3 regions of the Isoptericola sp. MSGPD8_1_ISO-PGPR-S23-394 genome follow, and region 2 is predicted to be linked to each of the others. Evidence: predicted binding sites of a transcription regulator. Region 2 holds the regulator's gene; each other region holds the start of a gene.

Region 1 (3,271 bases), 290 kb from region 2:
GGTTCGTTGACGAAGAAGTCGAGCAGGGTGGCGACCTCCTCCGGGTGCTCGGTGGTGCCCGACGCGGCCATCTGGAACGTCCGCGAGAACAGGTGCTTCTCGCCGTCGGCCCCGGACGGAACGGGCAGCATGGTGATGTCCTCCTGGCCGGAGCTCGCGACGTACCCGGCGAGGAAGTTGTCCCAGGACATCTCGACGGCCTGCTCGTTCACCGTGAAACCACCCTCGGGCGCGAGCTGTTCGTTGCGCTCGATCGGGAAGAACGCCTCGGCCTCACGCAGCGCGTCGCCGGAGATGAGCCAGTCGGCCATGTCCTGCTCGGTGAACCCGATCTGGCCGTCGTCCGTGAACGGTGTGACGCCCTCCTGGACCAGGTGCTGCAGGAACGCCCAGAAGATGCCCGTGTAGTCGTTCGTCCCGTACAGGGCAGGGTCGTGGTCGCCACCGGCTGCGCTGAACTCGGCGGCCCAGTCGGCGAACTCGTCCCAGGTGAGATCCTCCGCGGGCGGCTCCATGCCGACCTCGGCGACCACGGCGGGGTTGTAGAACATCGCGAGCGTGTTCGTGGCGGTCGGGACGGCGTAGACGGCGTCCTCGATCCGACCCGAGTCGATGAGCTGGTCGTTCAGCTGCGACGTGTCGATCTGCTCGCCGAGGTAGGGGCCGACGTCGAGGAGCTGGCCCGTGCCCGCGTACTGGCGCAGGAACGAGGAGTCGAACTGCATCACGTCCGGCAGCGCCCCGGCGGCCGCCTCGGTGTTGCGGGCGGTCCAGTAGTCGTCGAACGACGTGAAGGAGGACTGGATCGTGATGTCGGGGTGCTGCTCGGAGAAGAGGGCGAGGGCTTCCTGATAGCGCTCGGCGCGGTCGTCGTTGCCCCACCAGGCGACCGTCAGCGTGACCTGCCCGCTGTCACCGTCCTCTCCCGGGTCCGTGTCGCTGCTGCACGACGTCAGGACGAGGGCTGCGGCGGCCACGGCTGCGGCGCCGGCGGGCACACGGGCGAATCTCATCTGAGCCTCCTTGCTCGGGATGTTCGTCGACGTGTGGTTCAACCACACGGCTTGAAACGATACAACATCCCGTCGACGCTGCCCAGGAGTGTGTCCCGACACGGTCGCCAGGGACGACGACGGGTGGTGGCGCGATGCGCGCCACCACCCGTCGGTCAGGTGCTCGCCGAGGTCAGGCCGTGGTGACCTCGATGCGCTGCGGCGTCGTGCCCGCGAAGACCCCGGCGACGGTGACCGTCAGGACACCGGCGTCGTAGGAAGCGGTCACGGCCGCACCGTCCACGGCCTTCGGCAGCGGAACGACGCGACGGAACTCGCCGTAGCGGACCTCCGAGTACCGACGGCCCTCGGCGTCCTCGTCGCGGTGGTCCTTGCGTTCGCCGCGCACCACCAGCTGGCGGCCCTCGACCTCGACGGTGACGTCCTCGGCCGGGTCGATGCCGGGCAGGTCGAAGCGGGCGACGAGGTCCTCGTCCTCGCGGTAGACGTCGGCCGGTGCGGCCTGGCGCTCGGAGGGCCGGCGCTCGGCCGCGAGCGGCAGCCGACGCGGGTCACGGATGCGGACGTCGGCGAACGCCGGGCGGTTCAGGGTGGCGATCATGCTTCCTCCTCAGGGTGGGTGCTGCTGAGGGGTGCAACCTGAGCGGGGGTGACTCAATTCCGGGTTCGCCGACGGCGGACGGCGTCGGCAGCCCTCGCGATCGGCAGCGGCGGCGTCGCGCGCGGTGGCGGTCAGAAGTCGCGGGCCGTCTCGGCGTCCGCCGAGCCGATACGCCGCAGGTGGACGCGGCGGGCGAGCCGGATCATGGGCCGGGCGAGCATCTGCAGGCTTCCCAGCAGGAAGAGCGTTATGCCCACAGTCTCGGTGGAGGGGCTGAAGAAGAGGACGCTTCCCACCACGAACCAGAGTCCGATGAGGATGTCGTTGGCGATGCTGGCGGACTCGTAGCGACGGCGGACGATCAGCTCCTCGCCACCGATGCGCAGGTGCAGGCTGTGGTCGTCGGACATCCTGCCACTCTCCCGGTCGAGGCGCTCCGACGCATCCGAGGGGGCAGGATGAGCCCCATGACGACGCTCACGGCCGCGGAGCTCACGGCGATCTACACCGACCTGCACGCCCGTCCCGAGCTCGCGTTCGCCGAGCACCGCACGGCGGGCATCGTCGCGGAGCGGCTGCGCGCCGGGGGCTACCAGGTGCACGAGGGGATCGGGGGGACCGGCGTCGTCGGCGTCCTGGCGAACGGCGACGGCCCCACGGTGCTGCTCCGCGCGGACATGGACGGCCTGCCGGTGGCCGAGCGCACGGATCTGCCGTACGCCTCGACGCACACCGCCACCCTGCCGGACGGGCACGAGACGCGGACCATGCACGCCTGCGGCCACGACGTGCACGTGACGTGCCTCCTCGGCGCGGCCGCGCACCTCGCCGAGCATCGCGAGGAGTGGCCGGGCACGCTCCAGGTGCTGTTCCAGCCGGCCGAGGAGGTCGGTGCCGGGGCGCGCGCCATGGTCGACGACGGCCTGTTCGAGCGGGTCGGCACGCCCGACGTCGTCCTCGGCCAGCACGTCATGCCGCTGCCGGTCGGGACGGTCAACCTCACCTCCGGGACCGCGATGGCCGCCGCCGACTCGCTGCGGATCGTGCTGCACGGCAAGGGTGGCCACGGGTCCAGCCCGGAGGGCACGATCGACCCCGTCCTCCTGGCGGCCGCGACGATCCAGCGGCTGCAGGGCATCGTGTCCCGCGAGATCGGAGCACGGGAGTCGGCGGTGGTCACCGTCGGCTCGGTCCGTGCGGGGACGCAGGCGAACATCATCCCGGACCGCGCGGAGCTGCTGGTCAACGTCCGCACCTTCGACGAGGCGGTCCGCGAGCGCGTGCTGGCCGCGATCCGCCGCATCGTGGACGCCGAGGCGGTGGCGTCCGGCGCCCCGGAGCCACCGGAGCACGAGCAGGTCTCCTCGTTCGGTCCCACGGTGAACGACCCGGAGGCGGCCGGACGCACCCGCGGCGTCTTGCAGCGCGCGCTGGAGTCCGGGCGGGAGCGGATCGAGGCCGCGGGCGGGCGCCCCGTCGTCGTGGAGCTGCCGCCGGTGGCCGGTTCGGAGGACGTCGGCGTGCTCGCGACCGCGGCGGGCGTCCCGCTCGTCTACTGGTTCCTGGGCGGGTTCGACGCCGCGCTGTTCGAGGGGTTCGACCCGTCGACGGCGAGCATGGGCAACCTGCCGGAGGCGGTCGCGCCGAACCACTCGCC
Region 2 (3,271 bases):
CGTCGTCCGCGTCGCTGGTCATGTTGACGTACTGCCGGGCCAGGAGCTGGGCCGCCGCGGCGTGCCGTTCGTAGAGGGCGCCGTAGGCGTCGAGGCTGCCGCCGCGCACCTCGAGGATCAGCTCGCCGTCGCTGGGAGCTGTGCCGTCCGAGCCCACGTAGACGTCGGTCACGTCGCCATCCGCTTCTTCGCCCCAAGTCCCCCCGTCGCGCGCGCTCGGGAGAGCGCGAACGGCGCCACTCTACGCGCGTCGGCCCCACGGTGGGCGGTGAGGCGCGGGTGAATCAATTCGTGACGCGGTTCACCCGCGCCGATTCACCAGAACTGCGTCATGATGAAGGCCTATGGACGTCTCACCATCATGAGCCTGACTCCCCACGGCGCACCGGCCGCCGACACCCGTGAACGCTGGCGTGCCGCCAGCCTGACGGAAGTGTGGTTGCGCCCCGGCGACTGGTACCACCCCGCGGTGGACGCCCTGGTCGAGGCGCTGGAGGCCGGTCGCTCGCCCGAGATGGCGGCGCACCGGCTGGGCACCGCCCGCAGCGCCGCCGGCATCGGCCTGGACGAGACGCTGGACGACCTGGCGTGCCTGTACCGGTCGGTGGGAGAACCGCTCGACGTCGATGCCGTGCGCGGTGCGGCACAGGGATGGGTCGAGGTCCGGGAGCGCGACCCGGCACCGACGGGCGTACGCGACCCCGCTACCGGCCTGCCGACGGCCGACTATCTCGGGGAGCGGCTGCGCGAGACCTACGGTCGCGCCGCGGCGAGCGGCGACGACGTCACGACGTCACACTGCCTGGTCGTGCTCGACGTCGCCGTGGACTCCCTGGGCGCGTGGCAACGGATGGCACGCGCGGCCTCGGTCGGCAGCACGCTCGACCAGGTCTTCGGCTCCGGTCACCCGATGGCGGCCCTGAGCGACGGCGTCTTCGCGGTCCTCTGCGAGCGCGACCCGGAGACCACCCGCCTCGCACAGTCGGTGCGCAGCATCGTGGAGCGCAACGCCGAGGTGCTGGGGGTCGCGGGGAGCATCCGGCGCCCGGTCCGTGTGTGGGTGGAGCGCCTGCCGATCTCGCACGAGAATGCCGTCGACCTGCTCAGGCACCTGCGCCGCTGACCGAGGGCCGCACCGACGGCGGCCTCGGTGGGACCACGTCGCGAGGCCCCGGACGGTGCGTCCGGGGCCTCGCTGCTGCACCGTCGGTCGGTGCGCGACGGGTCAGCGCGTCTCGAAGGTGAGGCAGTCGGCGTGATTCGGGTCCTGTGGACCGGCGCCGACGCGGATGGAGCTGGCCGCGCACTCCAGCTCCTCGTTGTGGACGCAGTCGACCCGCTGGCAGGCGCCGACGTGCGCGACGACCTTCTCCAGGCCGCCCTTGGTGCTGAGCGGGATGAACGTGGCGCAGGACGCGTCACCGGGCACCCCGGCGATCGTCACCGCACCGGCGTGACAGTCGTGGTCGTGGTTGTAGCTGCAGCCGTCGACGGTGCAGCTCGTGACCTCGGGCATCTCCATCAGGGTCGTCATGGTGCGCTCCTCGTGTCAGGTCTCGTCGTCGCCGTGATCTCGATCATAGGCACGAATTCGATTCCTGCACAGGAAGGAGAAACATTCCTACCAAAGTAAGGAAAGCCTTGCCAGAGGAGAATTCAATAACGAAAGAATGACGTCCCGAAAATTGTCCGACGGCGGACGGGGCGTCCGGGCGTCAGTCGCGGTGCGGCGTCGGGCGCCACAGCACCAGGGCGCCGCCCTGCTCACGACGCGTCTCGACGTAGAGCTCGGTGCGCCGCACCCGCTGCCCGCGCGGCACCGCCACGACGTCCCCCGCGGTGCCGGCCGCGAAGACGCGGCCCTCGGCGCGCTCACGCTCGGCGAGCACGCTCGCGAGCTCGTGCAGGCGCTGCTCGAGCACCGCGACGTGCTGCTCGAGGTCGAGGATGCGCTTCACCCCGGCGAGGTTGATCCCCTCGTCCTGCGCGAGGTGCTGGACCTCCAGCAGGCGCGCGACGTCGCGGCGGGAGTACCGCCGCCCGCGTCCGCGGGTACGACGCGGCACCACGAGCCCGAGGCGGTCGTACTGGCGGAGGGTCTGCGGGTGCATGTCCGTCAGCTGTGCGGCCTGCGACACCGTGAGCACGGGTGCGTCGTCGGTGACCATGGCGACCTCCTTCGCTCCCTGACCTGATCCGGCGGACCCGACCCTACTGCGCGGCCTGAGCCGACAGCTCCGCGCGCACGTCCTCGCCGTCGGCCTCCGCGGCGAAGTCCTCCAGCGCCTTCTTGGCGCCCTTGCTCAGCTTCTGCGGGACCACCACCTGCACGGTCACCATCAGGTCGCCGGTGCGCTTGGCCGTCGCCACCCCGCGCCCCTTGACCCGCAGCACCCGGCCCGACGGCGTCCCGGAGGGCACCTTCAGGCGCACCTTCTCGCCGGAGAGCGTCGGCACCTCCACCGTGGTGCCCAGCGTGGCCTCCGCGAAGGTGACCGGCAGAGTCATGCGCAGGTTGGCACCTTCGATCGAGTACACCGGGTGCTCGGTGACGTGCACCGCGATGAGCAGGTCGCCCGCGGGACCGCCGGCCTGCCCGGGCCGACCCTTGCCGCGCAGCCGGATCTTCTGCCCGTCGTGCACCCCGGCCGGGATGCGCGCGGTGATCTTCTTACCGTCCACGGTCAGCTCCACCGTGGTGCCCTCCACCGCGGCACGGAACGGGAGCGTGGCGCGCGTCTCGACGTCGGCGCCCTTGCGCTGCTGCGGACCGCCGAACCCGGCCAGGCCGCCACCCATGCCGCCGCCGAACATCGAACCGAGGATGTCCTCGAACCCGCCGCCGGACTGGTACTGCTGATACTGCGGGCCGGCGCCCGGACGGGCGCTGCCGCCGAACATCGAGCTGAACACGTCCTCGAAGCCGCCGGACGCACCGCCCGGTCCGGCGTTGAAGCGTGCGCCGCCGCCGGCCATCGAGCGCACCGCGTCGTACTGCTGGCGCTGCTCGGTGTCCGAGAGCACGGCGTAGGCCTCGCCGATCTCCTTGAAGCGGGTCTCGGCGGAGGCATCCCCCGGGTTCTGGTCCGGGTGGTACTGACGCGCCAGCTTGCGGTACGCCTTCTTGATGGCCGCCTGGTCGGCGTCCTTGGGGACGCCGAGCGCGGCGTAGAAGTCCTTCTCGATCCAGTCCTGACCGGTCACGACGTCCCTTCCTTGTCTCCTCGGACGCGGCGGGCGCGGCCCCTGGCGGCACCAGGGGCCGCGCCCG
Region 3 (3,271 bases), 950 kb from region 2:
GGGGCCACCGCGCGCATGTGCTCCACGTCCAGCACGCTGTCCGTGGTGAGGTGCTCGTCGTGGCTGGACCGGTCGGAGGAGAGCACGAGCACCGGGACGTCCAGGTCGAGCCCTCGGGCGAGCCGCCGCTGGGACCTCAGCACGGACCGCAGCCACGCCGCCCGCACCGCGAAGGGCTCGTGCCACTTCCACGCCGGGTCGAACTCCCACTCACCGCCGTGCTCGGCGTGCAGCGCGAGGGCGTAGTCGGCGACCAGGTGGCTCACGACGGCCCGCGGTGCCACGGGCGCGACGGCCTCCACCATCGCCGTCGCCGCCCAGCGGGTGGCACGCGGCTCGTTGAGCCGGAACCAGGGGCTGTTGAGCACCACGGCGTCGGCCCGGCCCGGTCGTGCGGCGGCCCACAGCGGGACGACCAGGCCACCCGTGGAGTGGCCCTGCGCGACCAGCCGCTCGTGCCCGGCGTCCCGGACGACGGCGGCGGCCGCGTCCAGGTCCTGCGCGTAGACGGCGATGTCTCGCACCTGGTTCGGGTCGTGCCCGGCCGCCACGTGCGCGTCCCAGGAGCGTCCGTGCCCGCGCAGGTCGACGGCGTAGAACGCGTATCCCGCGGCGGCGAACCGCCGGGCGACGTGCGGGTGGAAGAAGTAGTCCACGAACCCGTGGACCGCGAGGACCGCCGTACGTGCCGGCCGGCCGTCGGGTGCGACCGAGGGCGTGTACCGCACGAGGGTGGCCTCGGCGCCGTCGGGCAGGGCGAGGGTGCGTGCCTCGAAGCCGTCACCCAGCAGGTCGGGGCGCCAGTCTGTCGGCTCGGCGCCCTGCGAGGAGGACGGCGGGGTCGCGTGGCCTGGTGCGGACGTCATCCCGCCGAGCCTACTCAGCGGGTCTCGTCCGGGCGTTCCTCGTCAGGCGTGCCCGGTGCGTCCGGCTGGTCCGGCGCCGGGTGCGGCGGCTCCGTCGGCTGCGGGGAGGCGAGCGGCGGCTGGCCCGGCGCGGCGACGGGCGGTTGACCCAGCGGCGGCGCGGGCTGGGGCGGCGTGCCGCCCGGCGTGTACGGGTTCGGCACCGGCGTCCCGGCGGGGTAGGCGGCGGCGCCCGTCGCGCCCGCTCCGGCCGAGGTGCCGGTCGTCTCTGCGGTCCCGGGCCGGCGGTTGCCGCGCACGACGAGGACGACGACGAGCGCGATGACGGCCAGGCCGACCACGACGCCGACGACCCACCACGGGAAGCCGCCCCCGAGTCCTCCGCTATTGGCCTCGCCGCGCGCGAAGATCTCGGTGCTCTCACCCATGGCGGGCCGCCACTCGACGGTGCTGCCCTCCACGGTGCCGTTGGTCTCGACGACCTCGCCGGGGAAGGTGACGGCGACACGCACGTCGAAGCTGTCGGCGATGCCGGGCGGCAGCGAGCTCATCTGGCCGGTGTCGTCGGTCATGTCCATCGTGCCCTGGACCAGGTACTCGTCCCCGTCGCGCGTGATCGACAGCTCGTCGGTCCCGGTGCCGGAGAGCTCCTCCAGCGGCATGTCGGCGAACGTCACCGTGGTGCCGGTGTACTCGCCGTCGGCGTAGGGCTCCTGGGACGAACCCTCCGGCAGGTCGCTGGCGACCTCGTCACCGGCCTGGTCCCACAGCTCCTGCGGGTCCATGCCCATGGTCTCGGCGAGCTGGTCCGAGAACGCCACCGTCATCGACCCCGAGACGGTGTCGTCCTCGGAGAGGTTCAGGTCCATGTCGAGCTTCATGCACCCGGCCAGGGTGAGCAGCCCCACGGCGGCGAGCACGGCGACGACGGCGGTACGGAGGCGGCGACGGCCTCGGGTCGATGTCTGCACGGGTCCAGCATCCCCCAGGACGTTGGCCACGGCACCTGCTGCGTCGGGTGCTCCGACGAGGGGCGTGCGAAGCAAGGTTGAGTGGAATAGACTCAACTTTGCGGAGGTTGATCCGAGCAGACCAACCCTGAGCGGAACCGGAGGATCCATGGACACCAAGTTCACGACGATGTCGCAGCAGGCCATCGGCGACGCCGTCCAGTCGGCGTCGGCGGCCGGCAACCCCCAGCTCGAGCCGGCCCACCTGCTCGCCGCCCTGCTGCAGCAGACGGGCGGCGTCGCCGTCGGGCTGCTGGAGGCCGTGGGCGCGAACCCGCAGCAGGTCGGCCAGAAGGTGCGTGCCGCCCTCGTCGCGCTGCCCACCGTCAGCGGCGACGGCGTCGCCCAGCCCTCCCCGTCGCGGTCCATGCAGGCCGTCCTGACCGGATCCGCCCAGGAGGCCGAGGCGCTCGGCGACGAGTACGTCTCGACCGAGCACCTGCTCATCGCGACCGCCACCGGGCAATCCGCCGCCGCGCAGGCGCTGACCGCCGCGGGCGCCACCGCCGACGCCCTGCGCACCGCCCTGCCCGCCGTGCGCGGCTCCGGTCGCGTCACGAGCCCGAACCCGGAGGGGACGTACAAGGCGCTCGAGCAGTACGGCACCGACCTCACGGCCCAGGCACGCGACGGCCGGCTCGACCCGGTCATCGGCCGCGACGCCGAGATCCGCCGCGTCGTGCAGGTGCTGTCGCGCCGCACCAAGAACAACCCGGTGCTCATCGGCGAGCCCGGCGTCGGCAAGACCGCCGTCGTCGAGGGCCTCGCCCAGCGCATCGTCGCCGGAGACGTGCCCACCTCGCTGCAGGGCAAGCGGCTCGTCGCGCTCGACCTCGCCGGCATGGTGGCGGGCGCCAAGTACCGCGGCGAGTTCGAGGAGCGCCTCAAGGCCGTCCTCGAGGAGATCGCCTCCTCCGACGGCGAGGTCGTCACCTTCATCGACGAGCTGCACACCGTCGTCGGGGCAGGGGCCGGCTCCGAGGGGGCCATGGATGCCGGCAACATGCTCAAGCCCATGCTCGCCCGGGGCGAGCTGCGGATGGTCGGCGCGACCACGCTCGACGAGTTCCGGGAGAACATCGAGAAGGACCCGGCCCTCGAGCGCCGCTTCCAGCAGGTGTACGTCGGCGAGCCGTCCGTCGAGGACACCGTCGCGATCCTGCGCGGTCTCAAGGAGCGGTACGAGGCGCACCACAAGGTCACCATCGCCGACTCCGCCCTCGTGGCGGCCGCGGCGCTGTCCGACCGGTACATCACCGGCCGCCAGCTGCCCGACAAGGCGATCGACCTCGTCGACGAGGCCGCCAGCCGGCTGCGCATGGAGATGGACTCCTCGCCGGTCGAGATCGACGAGCTCCAGCGAGCCGTCACCCGGCTGGAGATGGAGGAGGTCGT

The links. Region 2 encodes HspR, which represses chaperone genes until heat shock. Its sites were predicted from a motif close to AAGTTGAGTCNNNNNGACTCAACTT; they were not measured.
Region 1: AC3RJ8_RS00685 (Hsp20/alpha crystallin family protein) is a predicted target of HspR. The motif match lies at 1,650-1,674, and genes of this name have one in related genera.
Region 3: clpB (ATP-dependent chaperone ClpB) is a predicted target of HspR. The motif match lies at 1,912-1,936, and genes of this name have one in related genera.

The regions. Positions count from the first base shown of each region.
Region 1 covers NZ_CM176517.1:143,436-146,706, forward strand. Annotated here, with positions in the region: gene AC3RJ8_RS00680 (ABC transporter substrate-binding protein) at 1-1,013, opposite strand, end outside; gene AC3RJ8_RS00685 (Hsp20/alpha crystallin family protein) at 1,186-1,614, opposite strand; gene AC3RJ8_RS00690 (YrhK family protein) at 1,746-2,024, opposite strand; gene AC3RJ8_RS00695 (amidohydrolase) at 2,082-3,271, shown strand, end outside.
Region 2 covers NZ_CM176517.1:431,949-435,219, reverse strand. Annotated here, with positions in the region: gene AC3RJ8_RS01935 (sigma-70 family RNA polymerase sigma factor) at 1-172, opposite strand, end outside; gene AC3RJ8_RS01930 (hypothetical protein) at 362-1,123, shown strand; gene AC3RJ8_RS01925 (DUF1540 domain-containing protein) at 1,226-1,534, opposite strand; gene AC3RJ8_RS01920 (heat shock protein transcriptional repressor HspR) at 1,716-2,168, opposite strand; gene AC3RJ8_RS01915 (DnaJ C-terminal domain-containing protein) at 2,212-3,204, opposite strand.
Region 3 covers NZ_CM176517.1:3,421,330-3,424,600, reverse strand. Annotated here, with positions in the region: gene AC3RJ8_RS15745 (alpha/beta hydrolase) at 1-866, opposite strand, end outside; gene AC3RJ8_RS15740 (LppM family (lipo)protein) at 881-1,837, opposite strand; gene clpB (ATP-dependent chaperone ClpB) at 1,986-3,271, shown strand, end outside.